3 regions of the Endozoicomonas sp. ALD040 genome follow, and region 2 is predicted to be linked to each of the others. Evidence: predicted binding sites of a transcription regulator. Region 2 holds the regulator's gene; each other region holds the start of a gene.

Region 1 (10,405 bases), 820 kb from region 2:
CAACACCACAAAGAAGGGCAAAGGGGTTCAACAATGAGAAGAAACCCTGAGTAAAACTGGAGCGCATTGTGTCATCCAGATTAAAACCAAAGCCCAGGAACAGGTTGCCAAAGGCTACGCCGAATACCAGAGAAGGTACGATGCCGCTGATAAAGAGACCCCAGTCACAGTACTTTGTCTGCTCGGGTTTAACCTTGGAGCGATAATCAAAGGCCAGCGGACGGACAATCAGTGCGAACAGAACCAGCAGCATGGCCCAGTAGAAGCCAGAGAAAGCTGTGGCATAAACGATAGGCCACGCCGCAAACAGTGCGCCACCTGAAGTGATCAGCCAAACCTGGTTGCCGTCCCAGTGAGGGGCGACGGCATTGATCATGATACGACGTTCTTCGTCAGTTTTGCTCATGAAAGGCAGCAGGTTGGCGGTCCCCAGATCGTACCCGTCCATTATGGCAAAGCCAATGAACAGGACTCCGATCAGAACCCACCAGATGAATTTGAGAACTTCGTAGTCCATAAGGGCCTCCTTTTATGCCTGAGCCATATCGTCGGTACGATTGCGTTCAAAGTGGTAGCGGCCAGTGTGCAGGCTGCTAGGGCCTTTGCGGGCATATTTAACGATCAGGTAAATTTCGATAATGATGCAGATACTGTAGAGCGCAGTAAAACCAATGATGCTGAGCCAGAGGTCAGCTTCTGTCCGGGTAGAAGCAGACAGATAGGTAGGCAGAATGCCTGAGATCGACCAGGGTTGACGACCAAACTCAGCAACGAACCATCCCATTTCACTGGCAATGAATGGCAGTGGCAACGCATAGAAACAGAGTTTGAGGAATTTTGGACTATTGTACTCAGTTCTGCGGGCCGTCTTGTAGAAGGCGGTTACAAGCAGCAGGAGCATCACAACACCGAGACCTACCATGATTCTGAAAGAGAAAAACAGTGGCCACACGGTCGGAATAGCCTCTTCTGCAGCCTGCCGAACCATTTGGGGTGTCGCGCTTCGAATGTCGTCGGTATAGCGGCTGAGCAACAAGCCATAGCCCAGGTCATCCACGACTTTATCAAACTCGCGACGATTGTCGGGTGTATCTTCACCATTTTTAAGTTTTTCAAGCAGTTCGTAGGCTTTGATACCATTGTTGATTCTCTGAATCTTGTCGTCGATCAGATCTTTGATACCCAGTACTTCTGTGTTTGTTGAGCGGGTTGCGATTATGCCCATGACGTAAGGGATTTTGATCGCGTAATCTGTTTTCTGCTCTTCCTGGTTGGGGAGTCCAAAAACAGTAAAAGCGGCCGGTGCAGGTTCGGTGTCCCACTCGGCCTCGATCGCTGCCAGCTTGACCTGCTGTACGTCACCCAGTTCATAACCGGATTCATCGCCAAGCAGAAGCGTAGAGAGGATGGATGCCAGACCAAAGCCTGCGGCCACCGCAAATGAACGACGAGCGAAACCTATATCACGGCCTTTAAGCATGTACCAGGCACTGATAGACAGTACAAAGATGGCACCTGTTGTATAACCGGCAGAAACCGTATGAATAAATTTCACCTGGGCTACAGGGTTCAGAATCAGGTCAGCAAAGTTGGTCATTTCCATGCGCATGGTTTCATAATTGAACTCTGCACCTACCGGGTTCTGCATCCAGGCGTTAGCAATCAGTATCCACATGGCCGATAGGTTAGTACCTATAGCCATGAGCCAGGTACAAGCCAGATGCTGAACTTTACTGAGTCGGTCCCAGCCGAAGAAGAACATGCCGACAAACGTTGATTCGAGGAAGAAGGCCATCAGGGCTTCAATGGCCAGTGGAGCACCAAAAATGTCACCAACATAATGGGAGTAGTATGACCAGTTGGTTCCGAACTGAAATTCCATGGTGAGGCCGGTAGCAACGCCGAGTGCAAAGTTAATACCGAACAATTTACCCCAGAATTTGGTCATATCCCGATAGACTTGTTTGCCGGTCATAACATAAACCGACTCCATGATCGCCAGAATGAAGGTCATGCCCAGGGTCAGCGGCACAAAGAGGAAGTGATAGAGTGCTGTCATCGCGAACTGGAATCGCGACAGGTCGATGATTTCGTCTGTAATCATGGTGCTCCTCGTTTATGACAGTGTTAAATCAAATCCGTACTGAAAATCAGAAAATGCATGCTGCCACAGAGGTCCTTTTTGTGCTGCAGTTACCGCGCATTCTGGATAATAGATACATGCTAAATGCATGTATGTGGCCGGTGCGCCGGTATATACGAGTTTTAGATGGGTCTGGATCAATCTGTGGCTGGTTAAACAGATTTGTGGACATGTTACTCGGATTTGTTACATATATGAACTACAGTAGGACGCAAAGTTTGATCTTCATCAAAAATGTTTAAAATATATTGTTATCCAGGTTTTTTTTAGGGATATAAATGTTTTTTGTTTGAATATAAAGAATAAATCACTGTGTAAAAACGAAACATTCGAAATGTAAAGTGGATTTTTGGCTATAAGGAATGCTGATGGATGTAATATCTGTCTATCAGTATTTCTGATTGGCATATAGAAAATATTTGCTCGGTTGATTGTTATCAGGATGGGCTGAGAGGTGACTCAGCCATGGCTTCTGGCAGAGCTGTATTTGCTGATGACTTTATTGGCGTTGTATAAGTCAATGTGCCATTTGTTACTGGCAGGGGGAACTTCGATGGGCGAAATATTATCCCGTGAATAGCGAGCGCTCATAGGGCTCTCGAACTGGGCAATGAACTGTAATCGTTTCAAATCGGCCTGATAGGTGTGTACCAGGAAGTTAATGGTTCTCTCACTCAGGGGGACGCGATAGTAACGGATCAGGTTCTGGGCCAGTTTCTCGGCACTGGCCGAGAGGTTTTTATCAACATCTGCGGCCAAAGCTTCTCCCAGCGCTGCCTTGGTCCTGGCGCTCATACCGGGCTCAAGAAAAGCCAGGCTGGAAGCATTGGAACTCTCAATAGCCCTCTGAATCTGTGGGTCATGAAGATGTATGTAGGGGTCTAGAATAGTTGCCACCTCGATGGCCACCTCCCTGGCACGTGTTTCTGTCAGGTATCTCCGTGCAGGCGACAGGGAGTGGACTCGATGGCTATCTTTTCTCAAGCGGGTTTCCTTTGAAAACGCTTCCAGACGGTTGGCAACCTCCATTCTGGTGTCATCGTCCAGTTCGATACTCTGCTCTGAAATAGTCAGGCTGCGTTTTAAGTTCTCTTCAGGGTTGTGCTGATGGAGTGTGGAGAGTTTTTGCCAGTACTTCAGGGCGCGTTTGAGTTTGTCGCTGTCCCGTCCCTGTTTCAGGTAGGCGCGGTGAGCTTCATTGTAGAGTTGAATGGCTTTATCGAGTTGTTTGCGTTTTATGTTCAGGGCCTTAACGTGTTTGCCGGTTTTATGGGTCAGGTCCCTGGCCTGGCGAACCTGCAAACTGAGAGTGTCGAGTGACTCCCTGACTGCCGCCAGCAAATTCCGGGGGCTCAGGCCGTGATCGGTAATAATGTCATTCTGGATATCAACATTATGGAGCCAGGTTGCCAGAGCCTTGAGGCGTGAGTACACCCTGGCCCGGCTGATCCGGAAATCATTGCGTTCTTCCTCGAGCCTGTCCAAAGCCTTGGCCAGATCCCAGCGACCGGTATACTCAATTTTCAGCCAGGAAATTTTGCGCCCGCAAATCAGCTCGAAGCATAATATGAGTATTTCCTCGACATCGTGAAGGGTCATCAATTCTTCATTATCTCGCTCGCTGGCAGTGAGAATCCGCTCAATAAACAGAGGCTCCCTGGGTTGCCCTTCATGGGGTCTGGCCACGATCCCGCTTAACCTGTTTTTGAGCGCTTTGGCTATGCGTGGGTGAAGTTCTTTGAGTTCGTTTTGATAACGCTCTGTGTCATCGGAGACTTCGTGAACAATGTCATGCATTCTGTGATAAAGGCCAGCCCTGCGAAATATTTCAATCTGTTCGGCCTTGCGGGCCAGATCGGGGTCACCCGTAATATCTTCGATGGCTGTTGATATCCATTCCGGACCAAGATCGAACTTTTGCAAGAGAATACCGGCAGAGTGGATGCGACGTGCATCTTCGGTCATATTACGTTGGGTCAGATCACGCACCATGTAAATGATTTCGGGAATTCGGTCGATGATGCTGAGCAGGTTGTTTTTGTCTTGATTGATCCGTCGGCCGTGGGTAACGTCGTAAATTAGCTTGGTGAACAGACCCAGACCAATGGCAACAATAGAATAGCCAACAAAATACAGGGTTTTGTCCAAAGGCATCATGGTGCCGTAACCAATATAGTAGCCTGCAAAGGCGGCCAGAAGTGTGACCGGACCGGCAGTCCAGGCGTACTGCAGTATGGTGACACTCCAGGGCTCCTGGTGAGGAGCGCGTGCCACTTTCTCCAGCCAGCTTAAATTTCGTTCTTCAAGCTGCAGGTCTGCGTCATTCCGTTGCCGTCTCCAGCGACTGAAAAGAGCGGTCATTGTCGTATATTACGTTTTTTTCGGTAGGAGATGAGTACTATATTCTAAAGCCTCAGTGTGACGGTGTAGTATATGTAGATTTACGTTTCAGGATAAGCGTTTTGTAATCTCTTCTCGCGCAGGCTGTCCAACTTTGTCTGGTTCACCAACCGATAGTCGAATATCTGCACAGGAAGGTGCCCGACAGACTCTGTTCTTACCCAGATGCTTGGCCTGGTATAAAGCGTCGTCTGCCTCTTTAAGTATTTTGTCGAGAGTGTCGGTCTGCGGACCGGTGGCAGCAATGCCCAGGCTGAGGCTCAGGGGAACAGGACCTCCCTTGTAGAGTAATGCCGAGTTCCTGAGTCGCTCAGCGATCTTTACGCCCCTGACAGCATCTGTGTTGGGCAGGAGAACAACAAATTCTTCGCCGCCATAGCGGGCAATCAGGTCCTCTTGACGAAGATCTTTCCTTAGTTGACAGGCAAGGTCAGAGAGAACCTTGTCACCCGCCGGGTGACCGAAACGATCATTGATCTGTTTGAAATCATCGATATCTATGAAAATCAGACAGGATTGGGACTTTGCGGAATCAGGGCGGTGAAGCAGTTCTGAAGCCTCATTGACAAAAGCTCTCCGATTCAGAAGACCCGTCAGTGAATCAAGGCTGGCCTGCAGTTTCCAGAATCGAGTCTGCTGATTGGCCTGAAACAGGGTTCGCGCATGGTTGCTGATGTCGGTTATCTGTTGCCACTTCAAAGGTCTGTTGGGTTGGCTTCCCGGTGAGACCACCAGCAGACTATGGTGGTTTTCTTCACTGTGAAGCAGAAATATCCAGTATTTAACGCCGTTTCGATCTTCAAGCCGGATATGGTGCTTTTGTTCCGAGGTAATGATGTTCATCAGCTCATCTTCAATACTGTCAATACTGTTTGTTAGAATCTGGGCTGCTTTAGGGTAATGGCTGCTGACATCCCACTGGTCTTTATTCTTAATCAGTATCATAGAGGGTGTATCGGGTATTATCGCATCCAGAGTTGCCAGAATACGCTGTCGAATGGTCTTTTCATCCATTAGTGCATTGCTGGGTGCCTGAAGATGTTTGCGAAGGGCTGAATCAAAGACTCGTCGTTTATCAAATTGGCTGTTAACCAGATTGATAGAGATAGCCTGGCGATTCTTGTGTTTGCGGTTAATCCAGTAAAGACCGTTAATTAGCATGGATTGGAGAGCAATTAATGCCAGTTCGGCCTGACTGGGAATGACTCTGGGCCACTCTTTTGAGGCCCAGCTGCTAAATAGGGCAAAGAACAGTGTGAGCATGACCGGTAACGCCAGTTTGGCGGGTCTGACACCCTGCGAAAAAATAGTCAGAAGGCTGGCAATGAGCAGGACTGCGGACACTGCGATCATTAAAAATGCCGCATTGAGAAGCAGGGTTTTCTCTGTGGCGAAGAAGCTGAGAACCAGTCCGACCGACAGGCAGCTAAGCCAGAGCATAAGTCTGTCTGTTTTGGGATTATAGAGTGCCAGCAAACCGAGGTTCTTGTAACAGCCCAGGGCCGAGACAAGGCTGATGACCGTCATGATCAGCACCCAGAATTCGGGGTCCCAGGACCCGTTAATTATCCAGAAAATGTCGCCTTGGTAAAATACGATCAGCGTCGTGGTGGCCAGCAGGTGTGCAGTAAGCAACAGGTAGGAAGGGTGCCGGGTGTAGATCATTACAGCCGCTGTAACGATCAGAAAGAGCAGAAGCAGTGCCAGCAGTGAAGCTGACAAGGCCTGATTTTTGTATTCATCCAGCATGTAGAGTGATTGTGGCCAAAGGTGAGGGTTCAACCTGTTTGGTTCTGAGCTGTCCACACGTATATAAATGTCGTGGGTTTTGTTCCCAGGTAGCCGGAGTTTCAGAACTCTTGGGTCTGACTTGCGGCTTTGACTGCCAATACCCAATGAAGTGATCCGATAACCCTTTTCAGAAGGTGTGAAGACATCAAGTTTCTTGTGGGGAGTCCTTCTGAATACCAACAACCAGTCTGAATTAAGAGAATGATTCAATGTCAGGCGGAGTTTGTACCAGCGATCACTGGTGCCGGGCTGTTTTCCGCTCAGGATCGCTTCCGGAGCAGGAACCGAAGTCAGGAAGCTGACCAGTTTAACCGGTCCAGACGGTGAAGATTCTGCAACGGAAGTCCCGTGGGTAGCCTGGCTGACAAAAAAGATCAGCAGAAGCACCAGAGCCCTGATGAAAATGACTGCTCTTTGCGAACAGGTTGAGAAGGTCAATAGAACCCGCAATTCAGGCAGTCCTCCATGACGAATTGACAGCTTTTCACTCTTCCTTCAAAGGGTCGTCTGTTAAATCTATTTACCCTGTAAATGATTGTGACACAGACAAGGTGTGCAGGCCAAGGTGGCAGAGCGGATTCGTCACTAATTTAACTTCGACTGACGTTGCTTGTCACTGGTGCAACGAGTGTACATCAGGACGTCGAGTCCTGATGTAGTGGAAATTACATTGCAAAGTGCTCTTTAGAAAAAGTGACTTTCTCGTTAATAGGCATAGTCCAGTTGGGCAGAGACTCAATCAGCTCCAGACGGGGCTGGATGCCGCAGTCATTGGCGATCTGGATAGCCAGGCCGGGTCGGGCATTGAGTTCAAGGATCAGTGGACCATCCCTCTCATCCAGGACAATGTCCACGCCCAGATAACCCAATCCTGTCATGTCATAACAGGCTGATGTCAACTTGAGCAGTTTGTCCCAGTGAGGTACTGCCAGTTTTTCAAAGCTGTGACCCGTGTCAGGGTGCCTGTCAATCGGCAGATCAAACTGGACGGCTCTGAGGCTTTTGCCAGAGGCAATGTCCAGACCCACTCCAACGGCTCCCTGGTGAAGGTTGGCTTTACCATCAGAAGCCCGGGTGGCCAGACGCAGCATGCCCATCACCGGAAAGCCCCGGAAAACAATCATACGAATGTCCGGCACACCTTCAAAGCTGTAATCATTAAATACCGGGTCTGCCACGATCAGGCTCTCGATCATGGCTACATCACTTTTGCCTCCGAGACTGTAAAGGCCACCCAGAATGTTGGAAACATGTCGGTTGATGTCTTCAAATTCCAGAGTGTCGCCGCTGGCTTTTACATAACGTGGACCGTCGCGACCCACGATGACCAGAATGCCTTTACCGCCACTGCCCTGGGCGGGCTTGATCACGAAACTGTTGTGTTCTTCAAGCAGGGTACCCAGATCTTTAATGTCGTGCTGGTATTCGACAACACCCAGCAGTTCAGGGACGTCTACATTGGCTTTTTCTGCCATCCTTTTGGTAGTGAGCTTATCGTCCACCTGAGGTAGCAGTTTGCGGGGATTATATTTGATAACATAATCGAGGTTCCGCATGTTCATGCTGAGAATCCCGGCCTCGTGGAGGCTGGATGGACTGGCAAAACTGCGAAAAAATCGTTTGATGAACTCCATGGGTTAACCTCCAACCAGAGGCTTGAAGCGACGAAGTTCCAACAGACGGTAACCGGTGTATTGACCCAGCATGAGGGTCAGACCCAGAACGGTCAATAGCAACTCCGGAAAGTTATAGGTCAGGTGCTCAACCAGTGGGTTGGACATTAGCAGGTAACTCATAGTGGCCACCAGCAGACTACCAGAGCCTTCAATCAGTACGTCTTTGGGGCCTTCTTCTTCCCAGAGGATAGACATTCTCTCAATGGTCCACGCCAGAATAATCATTGGGAAGAAGGTCACGGTCAGGGCCTGGGTAATCCCCATCTTCCAGGTGAGTACGCTCATAACGCCCATTATGCCTATGACGACAATGATCACCGCCGCCAGTCGGGCGACAAGGAGCATATTGAGTTGACTCAATATCGAGCGAATCCAGAGGCCGATGGAAACTATGGTGACAAAGATAATCAAACCAGGCAGTAACTGGGTTTCCAGGAAGGCCACGGAGATCAGGACCGGCATAAAGGTTCCTGATGTTCTCAGGCCGACCAGGATACGCATGATCAATACGACCAGGGTGCCAATCGGAATTAGCAGAATGCTCTTGAAGGCATTCTGGACTTCCAGAGGCAGGGCGTAGATAGAGAAATCGACCAGTGCTGCATTGTCAGCCCGGGACGTTTCAATGGCCAGATCCCTTGTTGGCTCGTTCTGGGAAATCATCGAAAAAGAGACCCGGGACGCTGTGCCACCCATGACATCCAACAGGGATTTACCACCTCGTTGCCAGAGGAAGAAGTTTTCCGGGTTTCCGGATGCTCCGGTTTCAGGATCAAAGAGTAACCAACCATCATTGGTGTAGACTTCCAGCATCTCTACTATGGGCTGACGACGTCTGCCGTCTTCGAGGTAAAGGCCTCGAACAACCCGGGCCGGTATATCGGCCATGGAGAGCATCTCGATCAGCAGATTGGTGAGCTCAGCACGGCTATCAATCATGCTAAGCAGCATGTTGGTATTCTGACTGGGCTGTTGGGCAATAAATTCCTTGATCAGGGTGCCTGTGAAACTTCGACTATCAGCAGAGCGTTCTTTCACCTGTTCCAGCAGTGAGTCTGCTGCAGTCTGATAAGGTTCCGGCAGGGACGGTTTGGCCTTCAGGGTGTCGTTGTTTTCTTCAACAGGAGGGGCCAGAGGTTCCACCAGTTGTCGATCCGGATGCAGACTCACCTTGTAAAACAGGCTTTGTTTGCCACTGGCCTTGCGAATGCTCCACTCTGCACGACGTTGTCCTTCATCATCATACTGGTTGATGCCATAACCCGGAGAAGCAAAGGATTCATTCAGAATACGGAAGCCGGATTGTTGATCGGGTAAGGTCAGGGATGCCTTGGCGGGTCCACCGTCGGCCTTGAACTGTATTTCAGCTTCAACACTCCAGACGGTGGTAGTTTCTCCCCGGGTTAAGGGAAACCCCAGGGCAAAGTGTTTGTATAAAGTCAGGCCCAAACCTGCCGCGATCAAAATGACCACCGCCAGACTGAGTTGAAAACGTCCTTTCATTCAAAACCTCACTTCTTTTTCTCAGCAATATTTTGCTGGGCAACATCAACCAGAGCCGTATTGCTCAGGAGTCTTTCACCGATAAGAATCGGATGCTCGTAGCCAGTGCGATTGGTCAGCGTAAATTCAACATTTTTGGAAATCTTTCCCAAAGTTATGGGAATAAAGACAGTAACCCGGCTCTGGTTTGCCAGACCGCCGTGACGTTTGATTGAAACTTCACGATGGACTTTGCGCTCAAAGGTCCGGCTGTTGTCACCATTGACGATCTTGAAACGAACCCACTCTTCGCCATTTTTTGTGAAGTATTCAATATCGGTTGCATCAATGGAAGACGTTTTGGCACCTGTATCAATACGTGCCTTGAATGGGTTCTTGAATCCTTTGATACGAACCTCTTCAAGCTCTCCAAACAAAGCAAGACCACTGACGTCGACAGGCTTGTCAATCTGTTTCTTGATACTCAGGTTGCCGCCAGTCGGGAGCTTAACGGTCAAGGTATCCAGGACTTTCTCGGTTGCGATGTATTTCTTGCCAACATTGGCTATGGCCATGTCTTTGAGAAAATCCCGACCAATGAGCAGTGGGAATTCAAAACTTTCCCTGTCGTTCAGTGAGACATCCAGGTTCTGGGTAATATCGCCGACCTTGACGTTTATATTGACGACATAACGGGTCTGGGACTCTTCACCGCCCGGAACCTTGATCAAGACAGTGTCTTTGACGGGGAGTTCCAGAGTGACATTGCCCTTGCTGGTTCTGGGGAGGTCAAAGCGAACCCACTTTTTACCATCCCGTTCAAAGTTCTTAATGTTTCTGGCATCAATCGACGAGCGTCCTGCACCGGTATCGATCTTGGCATTCATTTTCAGACCGTATTCTGTGAGAGTGC
Region 2 (10,405 bases):
CTTCTCAGTAGCCCTCTCCAAATCAAGCTTTTGGGTAACCGCCTCATCAGAAACCGTCTTTACCTCCGTTTCCAGAGATCGAACTGTCTGCTGGGTTTGAAACAGCTGGTTTTGAATAGCCTGCTGATCGGCTCCTGCCTCCATCAGCATCCGCTCGGCTGCCCTGAGTCTTCTTTGCAATGGTTTAATGGTGTCTCGCTCAACGGCTTTCTTTTGCAAAATCAGTGCCTGAATGTCAGTAGTCTGATGGTTTTTCTGCCGATTCAGCCTTTCAAACTCAATATCTTTTTCTTTAATGGTTTCAGTCAGAATCCGTGCTTCATCTTCAAGCGCCTCGACCTTTTCCTGAAAAAGCTGAAGTGTCTCTTGTAACCTCAAATCCTGTTGTTTTAACTGCTGGCGATCTCTTCCCTTGTCACTGCCTTGCCTGTTCCTGAGCGCCTCACTCAGTTGTTCAACTTCATCAAGCACTTCCACCATCTCACGATCAACTTTCCTGTGCTGCTCAGTCAGTGTTTTCAACTCACCAGCCAACTCTTTTTGCTGTTTCTCCGCAGCCCTGAGTTTTTCGATTCTATGTTGCATTTGTTTAAAGTGTTCTTGCCCTGATGCCAGATCCGCTTTTCCCGGGAGCAGCTGGTCGGCCAACTCTGCTTTTCGCTGTTTCTCCAACTTCAGCGCGTCTTCTGCCTCACGGAGCCTTCTATCCAGAGCCTCTGCACGCTCAGACTCTCTTAGCTCCAGCTGTTCCCGAATGATTCTCTGGGGTTGTGCATGGGTAATGACAAAATCAGTCAGTTGCTTTGAACGTGTTTCCAGCTCGCCTGAATGGGTCCGCAGATAAAACAGGTAGCCCACCCCTGAACATACAGCCAGTCCGGCAGCAACAGGCACCGATACAGAAGCGGCCCCGGCGGCAAAAGCACCGACGACCAGAACCCCGGTTCCCTTGGCTATCGTGACAGCAATTCTGCGGCCATCCCAGATCGCACTTTTTTGAAGCCGGATACGATGCGCCTCTTCAAGCTCAGCACACTCGGCCTCTTCGAGCTTTAATGCCCTGAGTTCCTCAATTGTCAGCTCACCCTTTCTGGCCATCAGGATTTGCTTTTCCTGTGGTGAAAGATCATTGAACGTCAAATCCTCAGCGGCAACGAGTTCCTCAAAGGTTCGAGGTTCAGCCACTTGCACGGTTGGAGTAAACAGAATCCCTGTCACTGAGCTGAGCAGACTCATGGCGTAAATCTCCCTGATTTACGAAATTGTATTCAGTACAGTTATCGACACATTGGCGCTGAAGAACATCTTTCTTGCATCATAGGTATTGATAGCGTTCACAGCCTTCTCATCAAGCTCAATGACTTAACTGCCAGGCAACTGATCAAGTACAACATTTTTTTAGTGCGGACTTATCGCAACCCAGTAAGGATTTTCCGAAAAAGCCTTAAGTATGAAGGAATTACGCTTTAGTCTCGGAAAGCACAGACTTACACTTTGGTAGCATTTTCAATAGAATCGTCAGCGATTTCGCCAATACGACTTTGAGGCCACTCAATGACGTCAAAGCCCAATGTACGACAACCTGGCCATGTGGCCTGCAGAGACTGCAGTCTTAGCTCCCTCTGCCTACCTCTGGCATTGAATCTACAAGACATTGACCAGCTTGATCGCATCATCAAGCGAAGCCGCCCTCTCAAGAAGGGGGAACACCTGTTCCTGGAAGGAGACCGGTTTACCAGCGTCTTCGCTGTCCGTTCCGGGGCCTTAAAAACTTATACCGCCACCAATGAAGGTGAGGAACAGATTACGTCTTTCTATCTTCCCAGTGAGATATTGGGCCTGAGTGGTCTCGATACTGACGTCTACCCGGTCTCTGCTCAGGCCATGGAAACCACCATGATCTGTGAAATCCCCTTTGACCAGCTGGAAACGCTATCCGACCGATTCCCGGAGTTGCGTCGTCATATGATGCGCCTGATGAGTAAGAAGATTCGTGAAGATCAGCAGATGATGATGCTATTGTCCAAGAAAAACGCTGATGAAAGAATTGCGACCTTCCTGATCAACCTGGCCAGTCGTTTTCGTCGCAGAGGCTTCTCATCCCAGTCATTCCGCCTGTCCATGTCCCGCAATGAAATGGGCAATTACCTGGGACTGGCTGTAGAAACCGTTAGCCGGGTATTTACCCGGTTCCAGAAAAACGATCTGATCTTCGCAGTGGGCAAAGAAATTGAAATCCGTGACCCGATTCAATTATGCTCCCTGGCGGGTGGAAAGTCTGTCGGTTTGGAACAGATTATCTCCTCCGCATAAGCGCACCAGGAACGGACATTAAGGGAAAGATATGATCGTTGACGAAGCTTATCTGAAAGCACAGATTAGAACCGTTTCTGACTGGCCAAAGCCCGGCATTCAGTTTCGGGATGTGACCACTCTTTTCGAGAACCCCAAAGCCTGGCGGTCGGTCATGGACAGCCTCATTCATCGCTATATGGATGTTGAGTTTGACCGGATCGGCGCTCTTGATGCGCGGGGCTTCCTGATAGGCTCTGCATTGTCATATGCCCTGAACAAACCACTGATCCTGTTTAGAAAAAAGGGAAAGCTGCCCTACAATACTGTCGCTCAGGATTATGAACTTGAGTACGGGAAGGCAACGCTTGAAGTTCATGCAGACACTATTAAGAAAGGCGATAAAGTCATTCTGGTTGACGACCTGATTGCTACAGGTGGCACTTTGCTTGCGGCCGGTCAACTGGTCAGACAACTGGGCGGACAAATTCTGGAAGCAGCTGCCATTATGGATCTTCCAGACCTTGGTGGTTCAAAGATACTAAATGAAGCAGGAATTCCTGTCTTCTCACTGTGTGAATTTGAAGGGGAGTAGTCTCCTTCTTTTCTTTCCCGGCACCCCACGCCTTTCAACGCCTTCGCAACTTTCAGGTATTCAGTTTTATCGGAAAATGACTATCAGGGGCTGCTGTGGTTTTCACACCCGAAGTATGCCCTGGTTAAATTATGCTGTACTTAAGAATTTTCTGAGTGCTACGATAATCTGAATAATGAAAATAATGCTCTAAGACAAAGGAAATCCCGATGGGTATTTGTGCAAAGGAGCTGCGCCACTACGTTGTTCGCCCGACCCTGAAGCATTTAAAAATGTGGAGTCCTACGGCAGAAAATCTGCTGCTGGGAACAGCTGCCAGAGAATCCGGACTGGGTTTTCATCTTAAACAGGAACACCATCAGGCTCTGGGAATTTTTCAAATCTCGCCCAGAATGCATCGCAATATCTGGGACCATTATCTGGCGAAGAAATCCGACCTTTCCAGTTTGATCCGGGGACTGGCCAGCCAGAGAGAATTTCTGGCTCATCCGCATCTGGAATTAGCGACCAATCTCTCTTACGCTACCGCCATTGCCTGGATGATTTATTATCGAATCGATAAGCCAATCCACAAGGTGCCCCACGATGACGTCTATGCCTTGGGTAAGCTTTGGCATAATTACTACCACCGTCACCACCCCGGCCCCATTGAGAGCTTTGTGGACAGTTACAAGGCTTTAATAACGAATTCTATGGAAGAGTCAGTGTCAGAGAGTCTGAAGACTCCCTAACGCTGTCAGCTGGCACGATCCCGCTTTTCTGCACATTTGATGCAAAGATCGGCGTAAGGCATAGCTGCCAGACGGGCTTCAACTATCTTGTCACCGCAGCCGGTACAGAAGCCGTAATCATCATGATTCATACGATCCAATGCTTTGTTTATCAGATTAAGTTCAGCCCGGGCATCATTACCCAGCTGATCAATAACCTCATCATTTTCCCTCTCCTGCGCCTGCTCCGACCAATCGGCATTGGCTCTGCGAGTCATATCTTTATTGATGTTTCCGAGCCGGATATTCAACTCGTCTCTGCGAGATAATAACCAGACTCTCAGTTTCTCGTAATCAGCCATGGAAGTCCCCTGAATAAATGTCCACGATTATTCTGTGTATAAACGACTGGAACCTGTGTCCCTGCGCATTTTGTCCATTAGATAAGCATAGCTTCACTTAACCATATTTCGACAGCTCATTCACAATAGCAGCCGTCAGCCCTGTGAGTTCGGGAGGTAACTAATTGGTTAGGTACTTATAGCTGCTGCTGTCATTATCCCTGATGCCTATCGTGAAACCTTTGATTATAATGTTGTGAATTTTCGGGATCTTGCCCGTTTCACCATTATCCAGAGCAGTAAGTCACCCGGTTTAACCGCCCCCTCTAAGGGCCTTAAATGAAGTTGGGTACTTTCAGAGACAAGACAGAACCAAAATGCAGAGCCAAACAAAAAGCGCAAAAACCCACTTCAACAAACTACAGAAACGCCTGAGACGAGAGGTAGGTCGGGCCATCGCCGAATACAACATGGTTGAGGACGGCGACCGCATCATGGTCTGTCTGTCCGGGGGTAAGGACAGCTATACCCTGCTGGATATTCTGCTGAACCTGAAGACTTATGCGCCGGTCAATTTTGACCTTATCGCAGTCAACCTTGATCAGAAACAGCCTGGCTTTCCTGAACATGTACTGCCTGATTATCTGGAAACCCTGGGTATTGAGTACCGCGTTGTTGAGGAAGATACCTACTCCATCGTCAAAGAGAAGGTGCCTGAAGGCAAAACCACATGCGCACTCTGCTCTCGGCTGCGCCGAGGCATCCTCTACCGCACGGCCAGCGAACTGAAAGTCACCAAGATTGCCCTGGGCCATCATCGGGATGATATTCTGGAAACCCTGTTCCTGAACATGTTCTATGGCGGCAAGATGAAAGCCATGCCGCCCAAACTGGTCAGTGACGACGGTCAGCACACGGTAATCCGTCCTCTTGCCTTCTGCCGTGAAAAGGATATTGTCCGTTTTTCCGAGTTTAAGGCATTCCCGATTATTCCCTGCAATCTCTGCGGCTCTCAGGAAAACCTTCAGAGGGAGGCAATCAAGGCTATGTTCACCGAGTGGGACAAACGCTTCCCCGGCAGAATGGAGAGCATGTTCAGAGCTCTGAGGAACGTAGCGCCCTCCCATCTGGCAGACAGCTCACTGTTTGATTTCAACAATCTGACGGCGGATGGTCAGCCTGTTAAAGATGGAGACACTGCGTTTGACCCGGTGGATGTACCTCTGTCCTTCAGGGATGAAAACGATGAAGAGGAAAAGCCTGAACAAGCTTCCATTGTGAATATTGTTAACCTCTGACACGCACACTCTTGGCTTTGCTTTGGCCAGGTTCTTGAATCACTCCAGGAACCTTGCTGATGCAACACGCCTTCCCTGGCTCGTTACTTTTATCCAACCCCTCCGGTATTCACCGGAGGGTGCTGCCTGCTGCTGAGGCATCAGCAATATAAGTGCAATCAATGGCTACACTATTGCTCTGGGCAGACTAGTGGCCCGTTAGAGGCTTTTCCAGATCGTACTTCAACAAATCATTACTCTCAATCATGGATACCAACTCTTCTATATAATCAATACCTCTGGAGGAATAGGCATAAAGTCCCTGTGCCAGTACCGGCCCGGTAACCGGGTGTCCCATGGATTTTCTTTTTGAACGCAGCTCCCTCAAACCCTCATAATGATGGCTGGTATTGAGGTTATGCATATACGACCGTACCGATGCCTCCAATGAAGAAAACTTCCTGACTTCGTAGGTCGCACCTTCCGGACGCTCACCAGGAACAACACCACAGCCCGGAGTAAAACACCACTGGCCAAAGTAGTTGTTGGCTTCAACGGCAAACCTTGAAGTCCCCCAGGCCGACTCGTTAGCCGCCTGCACCAGAGCAAGCGATACCGGGATCTCGTCCGCCCTGTGCAGCAGGTCGTCATAAAGCGCATCACTGACTTTAAGCTCTTCATCCACTCTGAACTTTCGGGCCATGTCCAACAGCCACTTTTCTTCGCTTTCATGCAGAGCCGATTTTTCCCTGAGCATCTTAACTTCCTGACGAATACCCGCCAGACGCTCATTCTCTTCATCAACCATTTGCTTCACGTGGGCAAAGAACTGACTTTTCTTCTTATTGACGTCCTCAATGGCAGCAAAGTCGGGAATATTCTTTTGAGCCTTTTTTTCAACCTTGACTTCCTCCCTGGTGACCTTTTGCACCTGTTCTATTGCGGGCTCTTTAACAGGCTGAAAATCTCTGTTGTACCCGCTTCCCAGAGCAACGAGCCCTGCCAGCAGTAAAAGAAACAAACGATCAATTCTAGTCATCATGGTCTATGTCATTCTCCTGAGCCCGTCCGGCAAAAACGAAACTATTTAGACACTACTTTTTAACAAAAACGGCTTCGCCTGAAGTCATGTAATCATTCCGGAGTTCTATGATACTAACCGTTTAGTCTCACAATCCACCAAACCAGCGAACTGAACCAGACAGTCATGCCGAAGCCTTTATGAGACTGATAAACGAGGAAATAATTGCCCTATTATTCAATAAAAGAACCTGTATTGGGACGATATTACTTTACTTCGTATAAGAAATATGTAAACACTGAAGTCAAGGCTATCGAACGATCCTGTTGAACAGGAAGAGCCGATGCCTGTCACAGTGAATAATAACAACATATTAGCCGCTGTTTTGTAGCTGATAACTTAGCAAAACGTAAGGATTACCAGCTACTGGTACAGCCATAACGGAGGTTGCACCATGATATTAAGTCACTTTTGGGGGCTTCTCTTTCGTCCGAAAGAAGAGTGGACCGATATTCGGGAGCACCCTCCCGGCATTATTCGCCTTTACCTGGGTCAGGTCATATGGCTGGCTGCCCTGCCAGCGGTCTGTACTTATCTGGGGACGACTCGAACCGGCTGGACAGTCCCGGGCAGTGATCAGGTCGTCAAGTTAACGGAAACCAGTGCTGCTTTCATGGCATTTTTTGCCTGGCTGGCCATACTGGCGGGCGTTGCCGTTATGGGTGCATTCATCCAATGGATGGCAGAAACCTTTGGCAGCAAACCCAACATGACACAGAGTGTTGCGTTTAGCTGTTATACCGCTTTACCACTCTTTCTGGCGGGCCTGTGCGGGCTTTATCCCTCTATCTGGCTGACTATTGTTGCTGGCACTATCGCCATGACCTGCTCAGCCCTGATTCTGTATTCCGGTTTGCCAACCTTTATGCAGATACCTAAGGAGCAGGGGTTTGTCTATGCCAGTTCTGTGCTTTGCATCGGGCTGGTTGTTCTGGTCTCGATTATGATCACTACCGTGATCTTCTGGGGTATGGGTGTAAGCCCCGAATACATTCAAGTTTACTGAAGTTCAGCGCCAAGCCAGATGAATTAAGCTGTATCATCTGGAAGCGATGCCTTGATGAAACCTGCCTGATTATTCCAATAAACCCACTGTACAGATACAATCCCTCTGCTATCCTCCCATGAGTTTTCCAAGTCAGCCTGTTTATGTCGAATATACAATGCCCCTATTTGCCTACCGTTGAGTTACGGGTCAGTGAGCTTTACTGCCTGGCCGAGCGGCATTTTCTTAAACGATTTCCACGCCCCCGGATCAGTCTGAGTTTAAGAGGCGAAACGGCCGGACAAGCCTGGACCGAAAAAAACCTGCTTCGTCTGAACAAACAACTGCTCAAAGAAAACCAGGAACATTTTCTGAAGCATACCGTGGGTCATGAAGTCGCACACCTCATTGCCCACCAACTGTTTGGCGGAAAGATCCGCCCCCATGGCAGAGAGTGGCAATTGATTATGCAAGAGGTGTTCAGACTCCCGGCCCGGAGAACCCACAGCTACAACACCAGCAATGCCAGCAAAAGACCATTCCTATACAGTTGCAGCTGTGCAGGAAAGACCATCCCGCTCAGTTCCATTCGCCACAACAGGGCCGTAAGAGGTGCAGTCTATTTGTGCGCCCAGTGTCGAGAACCTTTGAAATTCGTTGAGAAAATCAACGTTTGATGATCAGTGCTTCAGGGGGAATTGCGGATCAATTATCGTTAAATTTTTTAAAATACAATAAGTACTCAGCCATACGGAATCGAATATTTCTGGCTTATTGGACAGGTGCTCTGCAAGGCGCAACAACGGGAACATAGCAAGCTATGTGACCAGAGTTGCAACGCATCACGACTGCATGGATGCAGGAGCTAGAGCAACGCAGGAGCAGTTGCCGCGAGTGCCTGAACAATAAGTCAGAAAATATGATTTCGTATGGTTGAGTACTTAATTGTTGTATCTATCCATTGTACAAGTTAGAGTTCATCCGTTAGCTAATGTTAGCAACCAAAGAATGTACGAAAAAATAATAATATGAAAAATCGTAGAACCCCCCTGGCACAAATGCAGCTAAACGTTGCAAGGCATCCCGATAAGGTCTGGCTTAATCAGCCTGACAACAGGCAATGGACTTCTTACACTTGGGGGGAAGCTGACGAGCAAGCCCGCAAGATCGCTCAAGGTCTTTTATCCAATGGAATATCAAAGGGCGATAAAGTCGCCATCATCGCCAAAAATTCAGCCGAATGGTATATTGCTGATTTAGCCATCATGATGGCAGGCCTGATCAGTGTGCCGATATACCCAACAGCTGGGGCAGACAACATAAAATATGTGCTTGAGCACAGTAATGCAAAGGCTATTTTTGTTGGCAAACTGGACAGCACTGAAGCCCTTTCAGAAGCAATGCCAGATGACTTTCTCAGCATCTCATTTCCATACCCTACACTTGATTGCAAAGAGCAGTGGCTTGACTGGTTGAATAATTATGAGCCACTAAAAACACTCCATAATCCGGATATCGACGATCTATTTTCTATTATCTATACCTCAGGCAGTACAGGCCTTGCCAAAGGCGTCATGATCAGCCAGAGAAATGTAGCTTCTTCGGCCATGGCTGGAGGTGAGAAGTTTTTAACAGGTCAAGAAAGACGGGTAATGTCATATTTACCCCTTGCCCACATTACTGAGCGATGCGTTGTTGAACTCCCATCAATTTATTACTCTGCCGAGATTTTCTTTGTCGAGTCCTTAGATACTTTTGTCGATGATGTTCGCTATGCACGCCCCACTGCTTTTTTATCAGTGCCCAGATTATGGACTAAGTTTCAGTCACAAATTCTGGCCAAAATGCCCAACAAAAAGCTACAAACTCTTTTGAAAATCCCCATTATCGGTAAATTAGTAGCAAAGAAAATTCGCACTGCTCTGGGCCTGCAGGAAGCTAAAATTTTCGGCTCTGGTAGCGCACCTATCTCTCCAGAGGTTTTGAAGTGGTTCCAAAAGTTGGGTATTCGTATTAGCGAAGGCTGGGGTATGACCGAAACCTCAGGCTTATCATGCAGCAACATCCCTTTCAAACCCGATGATATTGGCACAATAGGCAGCCCTCAATCTTGTGTCGAAATGTCACTTTCCGAGCAAGGAGAAGTGTTGATTCGAGGAGAAGCGGTATTTAAGTCTTACTACAACAATCCTGAAGCAACAGACGCTGCCTTTGAGAACGGCTGGTTTAAAACAGGTGATAAAGCTGAAATAACCTCTGAGGGTTCATGGAAAATCATTGGTCGGGTTAAAGAACAATTTAAAACCAGCAAAGGCAAATATGTTTCTCCGGTACCTATCGAGTCGAGCCTCGGTCGTAACCCGGATATCGAGCAGGTCTGTGTTATGGGGATTGGGCGCAAACAACCTATAGCAATGATTGTGCTGGGAGAAGGCGCTTCAAAAGATCGTGACCAGCAAAAAGAACAATTGGTCAGCACGATGACATCGGTTAATAATGAGCTGGAGGCTCATGAAAAGCTGGATCATATCATAGTCGCCAAAACGACCTGGAGTATTGAGAATGAAATGCTCACTCCAACACTGAAGCTAAAGCGGGATGAGCTTGAAAAGGAATATGGTCATTTTTTAACTCTGAAACATGACTCAGAAGTTATTTTTGAAGAGGAAATAGGCAGTTAAAAAGTGAAAGGTACAGTCTATTTATGTACCCAGTTTCGACAGCCTTTAAAGTTCGTTGAGATAATCTGCGTTTGAAGACCATTGCTTCCAGGGCAATTAAAGAGAGGTAAAACCTCTGTTTTTTGGGAGTGAGCCTCTCTTACATCGAAGCAATGATCGCGCGACCCGTTAGCCCGGCTGCCAATAAAACCCTGACCTTTTGAACAGGCCCCTCAGTGAGCTTCTCGCCGCTCCAGTAATCGTACCAATAAAGAGGGTGATCGGAGGTCAATGTCACCTCCCTGGCATTCTCGTTGTAGTTAAATAAACAGTGGAGTTTTTTACCCTCTGTTAATGCCAGAGAAGCGTGATGTAAAGACAGTGAAGTAAATTGAGCGGCGTCTTGACTATAACGATGGCGCAGTATCAATTTGCTTAACGTCGTTTTAGCAAACGGAGTAAGA
Region 3 (10,405 bases), 2.9 Mb from region 2:
GGTGGTGTTTCTACCGGCAGTGGTTTTGGCCCTCTCTATCTGGACTACGTTCTGGGTATTACCAAGGCTTACACGACTCGTGTCGGTTCTGGTCCTTTCCCGACCGAGCTGTTTGACGATGTGGGTATGCACCTGGCCAGGAAAGGCAATGAGTTTGGTGCGACCACTGGACGTCCCCGTCGTTGTGGCTGGTTTGACGCTGTGGCTCTGCGTCAGTCTGTTCAGATCAACTCCGTATCCGGTCTCTGTCTGACCAAGCTGGATGTTCTGGATGGCCTGCAAACGATCAAGATCTGTACCGGCTACAAGAATGCCCGGGGTGAGTCCATTACGACCCCTGTGGATGCGGAAGAGTACGAAGCAATTCAACCGGTGTATGAAGAAGTGCCCGGCTGGAGTGAGTCTACATTTGGTGCCAGGAGCCTGAATGATCTGCCGGAAAATGCCCGCGCCTACATCCGCCGTCTGGAAGAAGTGGTGGGAACACCTGTCCATATCGTTTCTACCGGCCCGGATCGTGTAGAAACCATTATTCTGGAACAGCCTTTCGGCTGATCCAGTCCCCCGCCGGATTTACTGGCGGCGGGGGCTTCTTCGCCATCAGAACCTGTAAGAAACACCGGCCATGTAAACCAGTGGGTCCAGTTCTGCGTCCAGCTTGTAGCGGTCTCCAGAGTCGTCCCTGAACTTCGCTGTGGTATTGATGTCCATATACCATACAGCAGCATTCACGGCCCAATGCTCGTTCAGTTGATAGTCAAAGCCCAGTTGTCCACTCAGGCCCAATGAACTGTCCAGTTCCAGATCGCTGTAGATATCACTGGCGGAGCCTTTGAAATCTTCACTGAAGAAAACGGTGTAGTTCAAACCAAGTCCCAGGTAAGGCTGGAACCTGGCGTTTTTGTCCATCGGGTAGTATTGCAGGCTCAAAGTCGGTGGTAAGTGTTTAACTTCGGCAAAATCTCCCAATCCTGCCAGATCACCTTTTCCTTTCAGAGTGTGTTTGAACGGTGTCGCTGCCAGCAGCTCAACACCAAACTTATCCGACAGCATGTAGGTAAAGGAGAGTCCCAGCTGGGTGTCATTGTTGACGTCAACTGTTGCGTTCTTGTCCTCATCCCCGTTGACTTCCAACCCCCCGCTGTCAACATCCGTCTGAACACTGGCTACTCCGCCCCGGAAAATAAAATCTCCGGCCTCATAAGCCTGGGCAGAGGTAGCAGAAACAGCAATAGCTGCAGCAATGGTGAGTGAGAGAACGTTTCTGTTCATGGTGGTCCCTTGCATGTGGTTGCAAAAAAGTTTCTTTGTTAACTATTAACAGTTTAATTAATTGCTTGTCGTACAATATTGATCTGAATCAATGCATAGCCGTGTCTGCCAACGCATATACGGTAGGAATTCTGTTGAAAGTGTGGGCATACTAAGCAAAGATGCGCGCTAGGAGCCTGACCGAGAATAGCGCCCGTAGCGAGGACGGCAGAAAATTGAGGATGAAAATTCGGTTTTGTGAGGAGAATAGCGAGCTATTTGACGAACAAAAGCGGATTTTCAGACCAATTTGCTGCCGCCGCAGTAGGGCAGACTATTCTCGGTCAGGCTCCTAGCAGTCTGTCGGACTTAAGCGTCCGTAGCGAGGATTGCAAGAAATTGAGGATAAAAATCTCTGTTTCTGAGGAGAATAGCGAGCTATTTGACGAAGAAACAGGGATTTTTAGACCAATTTATTGCAACCGCAGTAGGACAGTCTTAAGTCCGACAGGCTGCTAGTTACCCGGAGTAGGGTTACACTGCATACAGACATTATGTGATCACAGAGAGGTTAATAAACTCTATGCCCAAAAAAGGGTGGAAAGAACTGGACTCCCAGGCTGCTGATGAAGCAGCTCGCTACGACAACCCGATTCCCAGTCGTCTTTTTATTATGGAGACTCTGGAAAAGAGAGGGGCTCCGGCAAGCCATAAGTTACTGTGCCGTGAGTTGGGTGTAACTCTGCCTGAGCAGCAGGAAGCTTTGTTATTCCGCCTTAAAGCTATGATTCGTGATGGTCAGCTACTGGAAACCCGCAAGGGAACCTACGGTCTGTTGAGTAAAATGGATCTGATCAAAGGGCGTATTCAGGGTAATAAGGACGGCTATGGATTCCTGATTCCTGATGAGGGCGGCGAAGATTACTACCTCTCATGGCGTGAAATGCGCAAGGCTTTTGATGGTGATCGTGCGGTCATTCGTGAAACCGGAGTGGACCGCAGAGGACGACTTGAAGGTCAGATTGTTGAAGTCATAGAGCGTAATACCACCCAGTTGGTGGGTCGCTTTTACATAGAAAACGACAATGCTTTTGTCGTACCGGAAAACTCCAGAATTGGTCGCGAAATTCTCATCAAGCCGGGCCCTTTGATGCCCAGCCATGGGCAGTATGTTCTGGTTGAAATCCTTGAGCAGCCTGGCCGACGTGTTCAGCCGTTGGGCCTGATCAAAGAAGTGTTGGGTGAACGACAAGATGCCGGAATGGAAGTGGACGTTGCATTACGCACCCATGACATTCCTCATGAGTGGCCTCCTGAAGTGGAAGAGCAGGTGGCCCGGTTCAAGCCGGAAGTGGCTGAGCGGGACAAAAAGCACCGTGTTGATCTGAGAGAGACGCCTTTCGTTACCATTGATGGCGAAGATGCCCGTGACTTTGATGATGCAGTCTACTGTGAACCCAAAAAAAGCGGCGGCTGGCGTTTATTTGTAGCCATTGCTGATGTTTCCCATTACGTGAAGCCCGGAACAGCACTGGACAAAGAAGCCTATAACAGGGGCACTTCTGTCTACTTCCCGGGACATGTTATTCCCATGTTGCCGGAAGTATTGTCAAACGGGCTCTGCTCTCTGAATCCTGAAGTGGATCGTCTGGCCATGCTGTGCGAAATGACCATCAGTGGCAATGGAAAAATTTCCGGTTACAAGTTCTACGAGGGTCTGATCCGCTCCCATGCCCGTCTGACTTATACCCAGGTTTGGGAAATGCTATCAAAGCCACTCAGTGATGAGGGCAAGGCTTTACGTCGCGAACGAAAAGCGGTTCTTCCCCATGTAGAAGAACTCTATAACCTGTTCAAGGTTCTGAAAAGTATTCGTTCTGACCGTGGCACTATTGATTTTGAAACGGTAGAAACACAGATCGTTTTCGGTCGTAACCGAAAAATCGAAAAGATTGTCCCTGCTGTCCGCAATGACGCGCACAAACTGATTGAAGAATGCATGCTTTGCGCCAATGTCTGTGCGGCCAAATTCCTTCAGAAACACAAGATTCCCGGGCTCTATCGCGTGCATGAAGGGCCTACTATGGAGAAGCGGCTCAATCTGAACAGCTTTATTGCCAGTCTTGGCTTATCGCTGCCTGCTGGCAAGCTGAAGCCCGCTCACTTTCAGGCTTTGTTGGCATCGGTTAAAGATCGCCCCGATTACAATGTGATCCAGACAGTGGTCCTGCGTTCTATGAGTCAGGCCGTGTACACTTCGGATAATCAGGGGCACTTCGGACTGGCTTTTGACGAATATGCGCACTTCACTTCGCCGATTCGTCGTTATCCTGATCTGCTGGTGCACAGGGCTATCCGTCATATTATTCGTTCTTCTGTTGAAACCCGGCATGTTGTTCGCGTGGGTGCCAGAGAGATGAATAAAAAGACCATTTATCCCTATGATGGCAGTGAAGTGCTGGCCATGGGAGAGCACTGTTCTGCGACAGAACGCCGGGCAGACGAAGCTACACGGGATGCTATGGATTGGCTGAAGTGCGAGTACATGCAGCAGCATATCGGACAGACGTATTCCGGTGTCATTTCGTCCGTTACAGGCTTTGGCCTGTTTGTCGCCCTGGATGATATTTATGTAGAAGGTCTGGTACACGTCACTAGCCTTCCGGATGATTATTATCATTACGACGCTGTTCATCATCGTATGGTGGGTGAAAGAACCGGCAGAAGTTATCGATTAGGTGATGATATCGAAGTCATGGTGGCCAGCGTCAATCTGGATGACCAGAAAATTGATTTCGAATTATCCACAGGTACTGCGCAGAGACCTTCACGTTCCCGCAAATCGCGAAAAAGCCCCTCAAAAGGTGGCAAGCCATTAACCAGTGTGGCCAAGAGTCGGGCCGCAAAAAGAGCTTTACTGGATGCAGCAAAGTCTGAAGAATCGGGCAAGAAAACTACAGGTAAAAAGAAAAAACCCACTCGCAAGCAAAAAACCAGGGCTAAAAGTACCGGCAAGAAGTCCGGTAAATCCTCAGCCGGTAAGAAGCCAGAAACGAATAAAAAGTCGTCTGCAAAACCGGCCGACAGACAGCCGAGAAAGAGAAAGGCTAAGTGATTTGAAAGCGGTCAGGCGGCAATTTCCAATTTGACGCCTAATGATTTCAGCAATCGGTGAACAGTATCCATCGAGGCTGGACTTTGCCGTTAAATGTTTTATAAAGGCTCTCACGATTCAGGCCGGTTTGCTCTGCTAACTGAGCAATGCCCTTATGTCTGACTACATGACCCAGAGCCGTAATGAAAACAGCCGGATCATTATCGAGAGAGGCCTCAGTCAGGAACCAGGGAATGTCTTCATCGGTTAGGGCATTCTCAACCATATCGTAGCCGCCAAATCCCGCGCTTCCAGATTTTTTGATCAGCAAGTTGATCTTTCTTTGTAATCTGCTCTGACATTAACCAGAATCTTGAGTATTATCCGGGCTCAATAGCCTATTCCGAGTGTTAAGATGTCAGTCAACACCGACACAGGAAACAACCTCATGGCCAGATATAGCCTGGCTGAAGAGATTGCAAACAGTATCTCCCACGGTCTGGGCGCTCTGCTCAGTGTGGCCGGTTTGACCCTTTTGGTAACCTATGCTGCCGAACAGCATGATGTCTGGCGCATTGTCAGCTTCAGTATCTATGGGGCAACGCTAATACTGCTCTTTCTCTCTTCCACGCTCTATCACAGTATCCAGCATGAGAACACCAAGAAGGTTTTCAAGCTGCTGGATCATTGTTCCATCTACCTTCTGATCGCCGGAACCTATACCCCGTTCTTACTGGTCAGCATGAGGGGAACATTGGGCTGGATCATGTTTGCCATTATCTGGCTGTTGGCTATTGCGGGCATTGTTTTTAAAGTCTGGTTTGGTCCACGCTTTAAAAAACTTTCGGTAGCCACTTATATTTTGATGGGCTGGCTGGTTCTTTTTGCGTCAAAAGAGTTGGCCAGCAAGATATCGCTGGAGGGTATCTACTGGCTGTTAGCGGGTGGCCTCTCTTATACTCTTGGGGCGGTTTTTTACCTGTGGAAAAAGCTGCCCTTTAACCATGCTATCTGGCATGTTTTTGTTCTGGGCGGTAGTGTCTGTCATTTCTTTGCTGTTTTTTTTCACGTACTGCCTGCCAGTTAGCAAAATCGTCGTAAACCCTCGCCCAATCGAGGGTGTCGCGAAACTCTCTCCAGCGTGAGAACGAGTTGACTCCCGTTATTCACGGCTTCATTCTCGTCATTCCCGCGAAGGCGGGAATCCACACTGACTCACCACCAGAACTATACTGCCCGTTGCCCCCTGGCCTTGTCATCCCCGAGAAGGCAGAGACCCACTGTTGGCGCTGGATTCCCGCCTTCGCGGGAATGACGACTTCAATAACCGAGGGGCACCCGGTTACTGCTGATGGAGGCTTCTGTGTAAGTCCAGTCGCTATAAGCTGGCTGTAGCCTGTGAAGTCAGAAGCCTCGCCTGACAAGGCGGGGAGTGTCACTTCCAGATCAGGCTATGGGGCAGAACTGTTGTCAGTGCTCGTGTTAGCGTGAGGTGGCAGGCAGCCATTCATCGCTTTTTGTAGTCATGGGATGTTACGTTTACGACCTTGACCTGTACCAGATGACCCTCAATGGTATAGATCACAGGGTATTGTTTATTCAAGCGTGAAGAGCGGTATCCATTCCACTGAAGCCTTCGGCTCTGCTAATATGCATTCCAATCCTGATTCCAACCCTGCATACGAATTTCCGTAATGAGTGATGATGTTGTTTTTGGCCTGCACGCTGTGCAGAGCCTGTTTGAGCATTCTCCTGAAAAAGTTTTAGAACTTTTGATCCAGAAAGGTCGCACTGATAAGCGCATTAATGCGCTGGTGGAGGAAGCCCGCAACCAGGGCGTGACGGTGCGTTTTGTCGAGCGCGGCCGACTGGACTCGAAAGTTGAAGGGGTGCACCAGGGCGTACTGGCCCGTGTTGCGCAGGCGAAAGTTTACCGGGAGGGCGATCTGGAAGATCTTCTGAACACGCTGGATGAGCCGCCTTTCCTCTTGATACTGGATGGCGTGACCGATCCTCATAACCTGGGTGCCTGTCTAAGAACCGCTGATGCCGCCGGTGTTCACGCTCTGATTACGCCCAAAGACAAATCTGCCAGCCTGAATGCGACGGCTCGAAAAGTGGCCTGTGGCGCAGCAGAGAATGTCCCGCTGGTACAGGTGACCAATCTTTCCAGAACCATGGATTGGCTGAAAGATCGTGGCATCTGGATGATTGGCACCGCCGGTGAAAGCGCTTGTGATATTTACAAGACAGACCTCAAGGGGCCCCTGACCCTGGTGATGGGTGCTGAGGGTAAGGGAATGAGAAGACTGACCCGTGACAAGTGTGATTCTTTAATCTTTATCCCCATGACAGGGTCAGTCAGCAGTTTGAATGTTTCTGTAGCGACAGGTGTCTGCCTGTTTGAGGCGGTTCGCCAAAGACAGTCATAGAACTCCGAAATTCTCAGGATGGTTTTTCTCTCAACAGAGCGTCCAGATGTTCAATGACTACAACCCAGTCAGCGTCTTCATTGTATGCCTGTTGAATAAAAGCCTGCTGGCTGTCTGAAAAGAAGTCGGCATGCTCAATTTTTACCCGATGGGGCATTTTTTTATGCTCTTCGATGAAGGCATTGATTTCTTGGTCGCTGCTGGGCAATCCAAGCTGATCAAACAGATCGTTCATGGTGTGATGAGCAGGTTCCATTGAGACCTCCTGATGGAATCTGTTTTCGTAACGTCATGATAGCAGGCCACTGTCTTTTGAAAAGATAAAACCGAATTCCAAAGGTAAAAAATGTGAGTACAAAAAAGAATGTCGTTTTATTGGATCGGGTTACTCTGGGTGACGGCGTATCACTGGAAGCGTTTCAACAGCTTTCATTACCGCTGGAAATATACGATCAGAGTCAACCAGAAGATATAGTTGAACGTTGTCGTGATGCGGTAGCGATTTTCACCAATAAAGTGGTGATTGATGAGTCGACACTCTCTTCACTCCCCAACCTTCGATATATCGGAGTAATGGCAACGGGAACAAATAATATTGATCTTGCTGCGTGTGATCTGCGAGGAATTAAAGTCCAGAACGTAGAAAGTTACAGCACCGCATCTGTTGCCCAACATACCATGGCTTTGATTTTGTCTCTGGCGGGCTCTGTTCCTGCTTACATCCAAGATGCTACCAACGGCAGCTGGGAAAAAAGCGACAGATTCTGTCTACTGAATCATCCGATCATGGAGCTGGAGGGTAAAACACTGCTCATTGTCGGTTATGGGGACTTGGGTAAGGCCACTGCCAGGCTGGCAGAAGCTTTCGGTATGAATGTGTTGAAGGCTAAAGTGCCAGGTTCGCCGACAACCTCTGAAGACAGGTTGGAGTTAGACGAAGGATTGAAACAGTCAGATGTCGTCAGTTTGCATTGTCCTTTGAGTGAAAGCACTGCCAACCTGATGGATCAGAGAAGACTGTCACTGATGAAATCCGGGGCTATTCTGATCAACACCGCCAGAGGCGGGCTGGTAGACGAGAGTGCTCTGGTTTCAGCACTGGAAGCTGGGCGACTGGGAGGCGCCGGGTTTGATGTGTTGACGGAGGAGCCCCCCAGACACGGAAATATCCTGCTCAGCACGTCTCTGCCCAATTTGATGGTCACTCCCCATTGCGCCTGGGGAAGTCTCGAGTCGAGACAACGTCTGGTCAATTTTGCGGCAGAGCACTATATACGTTTTCTTCAGGAGTAGGAGTCAGCTTCGTTAATTGCACTATGGTCAATAACAGTTAAAAAAACTGGCGCATCACATTCGAATTTACTGATGGCAATGCATACATATTGAACTACGAGGATTATCACTGATGAGAATGCACGATCCACTCCACCCGGGAGAGTTTATAAAGCAAACCTACATGGAACCAGCCAAAGTTAGCTGCAGGCAACTGTCTGAGGCTCTGGAGGTCTCACCCTCAACTTTGAACAGGATTTTGCAGGGAAAAAGCGCTATATCCACTGAGATGGCCAGAAGACTTTCCATGGTTATTGGCAGAACTACGGAAAGCTGGCTGGTTATGCAGAACAACTACGACATCTGGCAATCAGAGCAGTCAGTAAAGCTCAATACTCTGAAGCCTTTCAAATTTTCTTTTGCGTGATCACTCAGGCCCTTTTTTGGAATCAGGGGTATAGGTAAAGCGATAGAAAATATCCACAGCCTGAGCCAGACCACTGACGACCTGAAGATAGAGTCTGGGCATGAGTTCGTAGCGAACTTTCACTTCGCTGACTGAGTCAAAAACCCCAGCACCGTATTGCAGGCGGAGACCGGGGGCTATGTAGCCACCAATGGTGATTCGGGTATCATCGCCACTGCCTTCAGTATCCAGAGAGACATCGCTAAAACCAAAGGATTCACCAAGCGATGTGGCGATACCACCAAATCGGGAAACACCAAGCCCTACCAGCATCGCCTGGGCACCGGAACTGTCATCTCCTTCCAGACCCCGGCCTCGCAGCAGGTAGGAGAGCTGCTCCTGTTGCGGCATTTCCGGGCTGGAATAAACGGTCCACTCAGGTTTTTTTACAGAGCCACTGACCTTAATGCCGACCTCAACATTATCTTCGATGGTTTCCGGATTTCGAATGGCATTGACCAATAGATAGGGGGAATCGATAGGCCCCTGAAAAATGATTTTTCCTTCCTTGATCAGTAAATCCTGGCCCAGCTGGTGGTAACGACCGCCAATTAAATTAATGGTGCCGCTTCCTTCCAGGGGTTTGTCAGGAAGCTGTAGAAGATCGAGATGCCCTGCCAGTCTGGCTTTGAGGCCGAAAGCATTGAGCCGGATATCGTCTCCCAGTATGACTCGTACCTTCATCGAAAACAGCTGTAAGGCCTGTTCGTGGAGCTCAGAAGTTTGTCCTTCCTGCACTATTACTACATCATCTGAGACTGAAACAGCACTCTCCGGAAGACTGTTGATGGTAATGCGACTCCAGGGAATTCGGATAATACCCGTCAGTGTTATCTTTTCAGACAGTGTCAGCTTAAGGTCGGGAGAAACTTTGATCTCCCCCATGCCAGGGTATTTAACATCCAGGTCTTGCCCTTTCAGGGTGATGATACCGGCAGGCTGCCGAAAATCTTTCCAGCTTAGCTGACCTCCCAGATCCAGTAAGCCCTTACCTACCTGCATTTTGCCTTCTACTGTGCCTGAGTCACCGTTCACATTGAGGTAAGTATTAAGTTCAGAAACGCTGACAATGTCTCGTGTGGTATTGGCATAACCATTTTCAATGGCCAGTCGGCCATAAAAAAGAGGTTTGGCAAGAGAGCCTTCCAGTCGGCCCCGGGCAGAAAAAGTACCTTTCAAATCGCTAACTTCAGGCAAGAAAGGCGCAAATATTTCCAGCAATAATTGCTCAATATTCAGCTGGCCACTGAGGGTTTTCCGGTTTTTCAGATCATTGACGGCTATGGTCAGGTGGCTGCGTCCCAATGTGTCTGAGAGGAAGTTTAGAGAGCTTTGCAACTGATTGTTGACGATTCTGGCTTCCATGTTGAGCTGGCTGTAATCGCCGGACAGATCATAAGCCTGAAGTTTTCCGGGGCTTGAAGAAAGCTTTAACGACAGTTTCGGCTGGTTATCCTGCCAGCTTGCTTCCCCTTTTGAGTTAAGCATCGCCTGCCAGCCAAAATCGGTGGGAAAAAAGGCTTTGAATCTTTCAGGTGCGAGTTGCTCAATGTGAAAGGAGAGAAGTCCTGAATCTTTGCCCAAGTGGCTGGATTGAGCACAAATACTGGAAGGGGATGATTCCAGACAGAATTCAGAGAATGAAGCGTTGGCTGCCGAGGCTTTGATATCAACAGGCTTTTTCAGTGACCAATCTCCGAATTCTGTGTTCAGGTCACTGCGGGTGAGCTGTCCCTGCCATTGTTCGTTGTGGTAGCTGCCAGCCAGGGTGATGACGCTCTTGAGCTCTTTACCCTGGGTTGAGAGCCGAACCTGATGTTGTTTTTCATTGCCTCTGGCTTCAAGCAAGATCTGGTTAAGCGTGTGTGTGCCCTGTTTCAGTGCCTCTAT

What was found. Region 2 encodes FNR, which switches genes on or off when oxygen is low (the NO sensors DNR and NnrR bind a similar motif). Its sites were predicted from a motif close to TTGATNTANATCAA; they were not measured.
Positions count from the first base shown of each region.
Region 1: ACOJUN_RS19770 (cytochrome ubiquinol oxidase subunit I) is a predicted target of FNR. The motif match lies at 2,362-2,375, and genes of this name have one in related genera.
Region 3: ACOJUN_RS05665 (OmpW/AlkL family protein) is a predicted target of FNR. The motif match lies at 1,351-1,364, and genes of this name have one in related genera.

Region 1 covers NZ_CP184829.1:5,474,318-5,484,722, forward strand. The annotation lists gene cydB (cytochrome d ubiquinol oxidase subunit II) at 1-517, opposite strand, end outside; gene ACOJUN_RS19770 (cytochrome ubiquinol oxidase subunit I) at 530-2,104, opposite strand; gene ACOJUN_RS19775 (hypothetical protein) at 2,603-4,504, opposite strand; gene ACOJUN_RS19780 (diguanylate cyclase) at 4,592-6,784, opposite strand; gene ACOJUN_RS19785 (alpha-L-glutamate ligase-like protein) at 7,000-7,968, opposite strand; gene ACOJUN_RS19790 (UUP1 family membrane protein) at 7,972-9,513, opposite strand; gene ACOJUN_RS19795 (ATP-dependent zinc protease) at 9,522-10,405, opposite strand, start outside.
Region 2 covers NZ_CP184829.1:4,658,219-4,668,623, reverse strand. The annotation lists gene ACOJUN_RS17605 (hypothetical protein) at 1-1,236, opposite strand, end outside; gene fnr (fumarate/nitrate reduction transcriptional regulator Fnr) at 1,555-2,313, shown strand; gene ACOJUN_RS17595 (adenine phosphoribosyltransferase) at 2,348-2,887, shown strand; gene ACOJUN_RS17590 (hypothetical protein) at 3,097-3,618, shown strand; gene ACOJUN_RS17585 (TraR/DksA family transcriptional regulator) at 3,624-3,959, opposite strand; gene ttcA (tRNA 2-thiocytidine(32) synthetase TtcA) at 4,316-5,236, shown strand; gene ACOJUN_RS17575 (glucosaminidase domain-containing protein) at 5,424-6,257, opposite strand; gene ACOJUN_RS17570 (Yip1 family protein) at 6,691-7,302, shown strand; gene ACOJUN_RS17565 (SprT family zinc-dependent metalloprotease) at 7,446-7,958, shown strand; gene ACOJUN_RS17560 (AMP-binding protein) at 8,310-9,962, shown strand; gene ACOJUN_RS17555 (glycoside hydrolase family 36 protein) at 10,102-10,405, opposite strand, start outside.
Region 3 covers NZ_CP184829.1:1,750,436-1,760,840, reverse strand. The annotation lists gene ACOJUN_RS05670 (adenylosuccinate synthase) at 1-555, shown strand, start outside; gene ACOJUN_RS05665 (OmpW/AlkL family protein) at 601-1,272, opposite strand; gene rnr (ribonuclease R) at 1,835-4,366, shown strand; gene ACOJUN_RS05655 (addiction module antidote protein) at 4,413-4,676, opposite strand; gene trhA (PAQR family membrane homeostasis protein TrhA) at 4,794-5,432, shown strand; gene ACOJUN_RS05645 (hypothetical protein) at 5,498-5,740, shown strand; gene rlmB (23S rRNA (guanosine(2251)-2'-O)-methyltransferase RlmB) at 6,040-6,777, shown strand; gene ACOJUN_RS05635 (DUF2789 family protein) at 6,791-7,033, opposite strand; gene ACOJUN_RS05630 (D-2-hydroxyacid dehydrogenase) at 7,126-8,070, shown strand; gene ACOJUN_RS05625 (HigA family addiction module antitoxin) at 8,183-8,476, shown strand; gene ACOJUN_RS05620 (translocation/assembly module TamB domain-containing protein) at 8,477-10,405, opposite strand, start outside.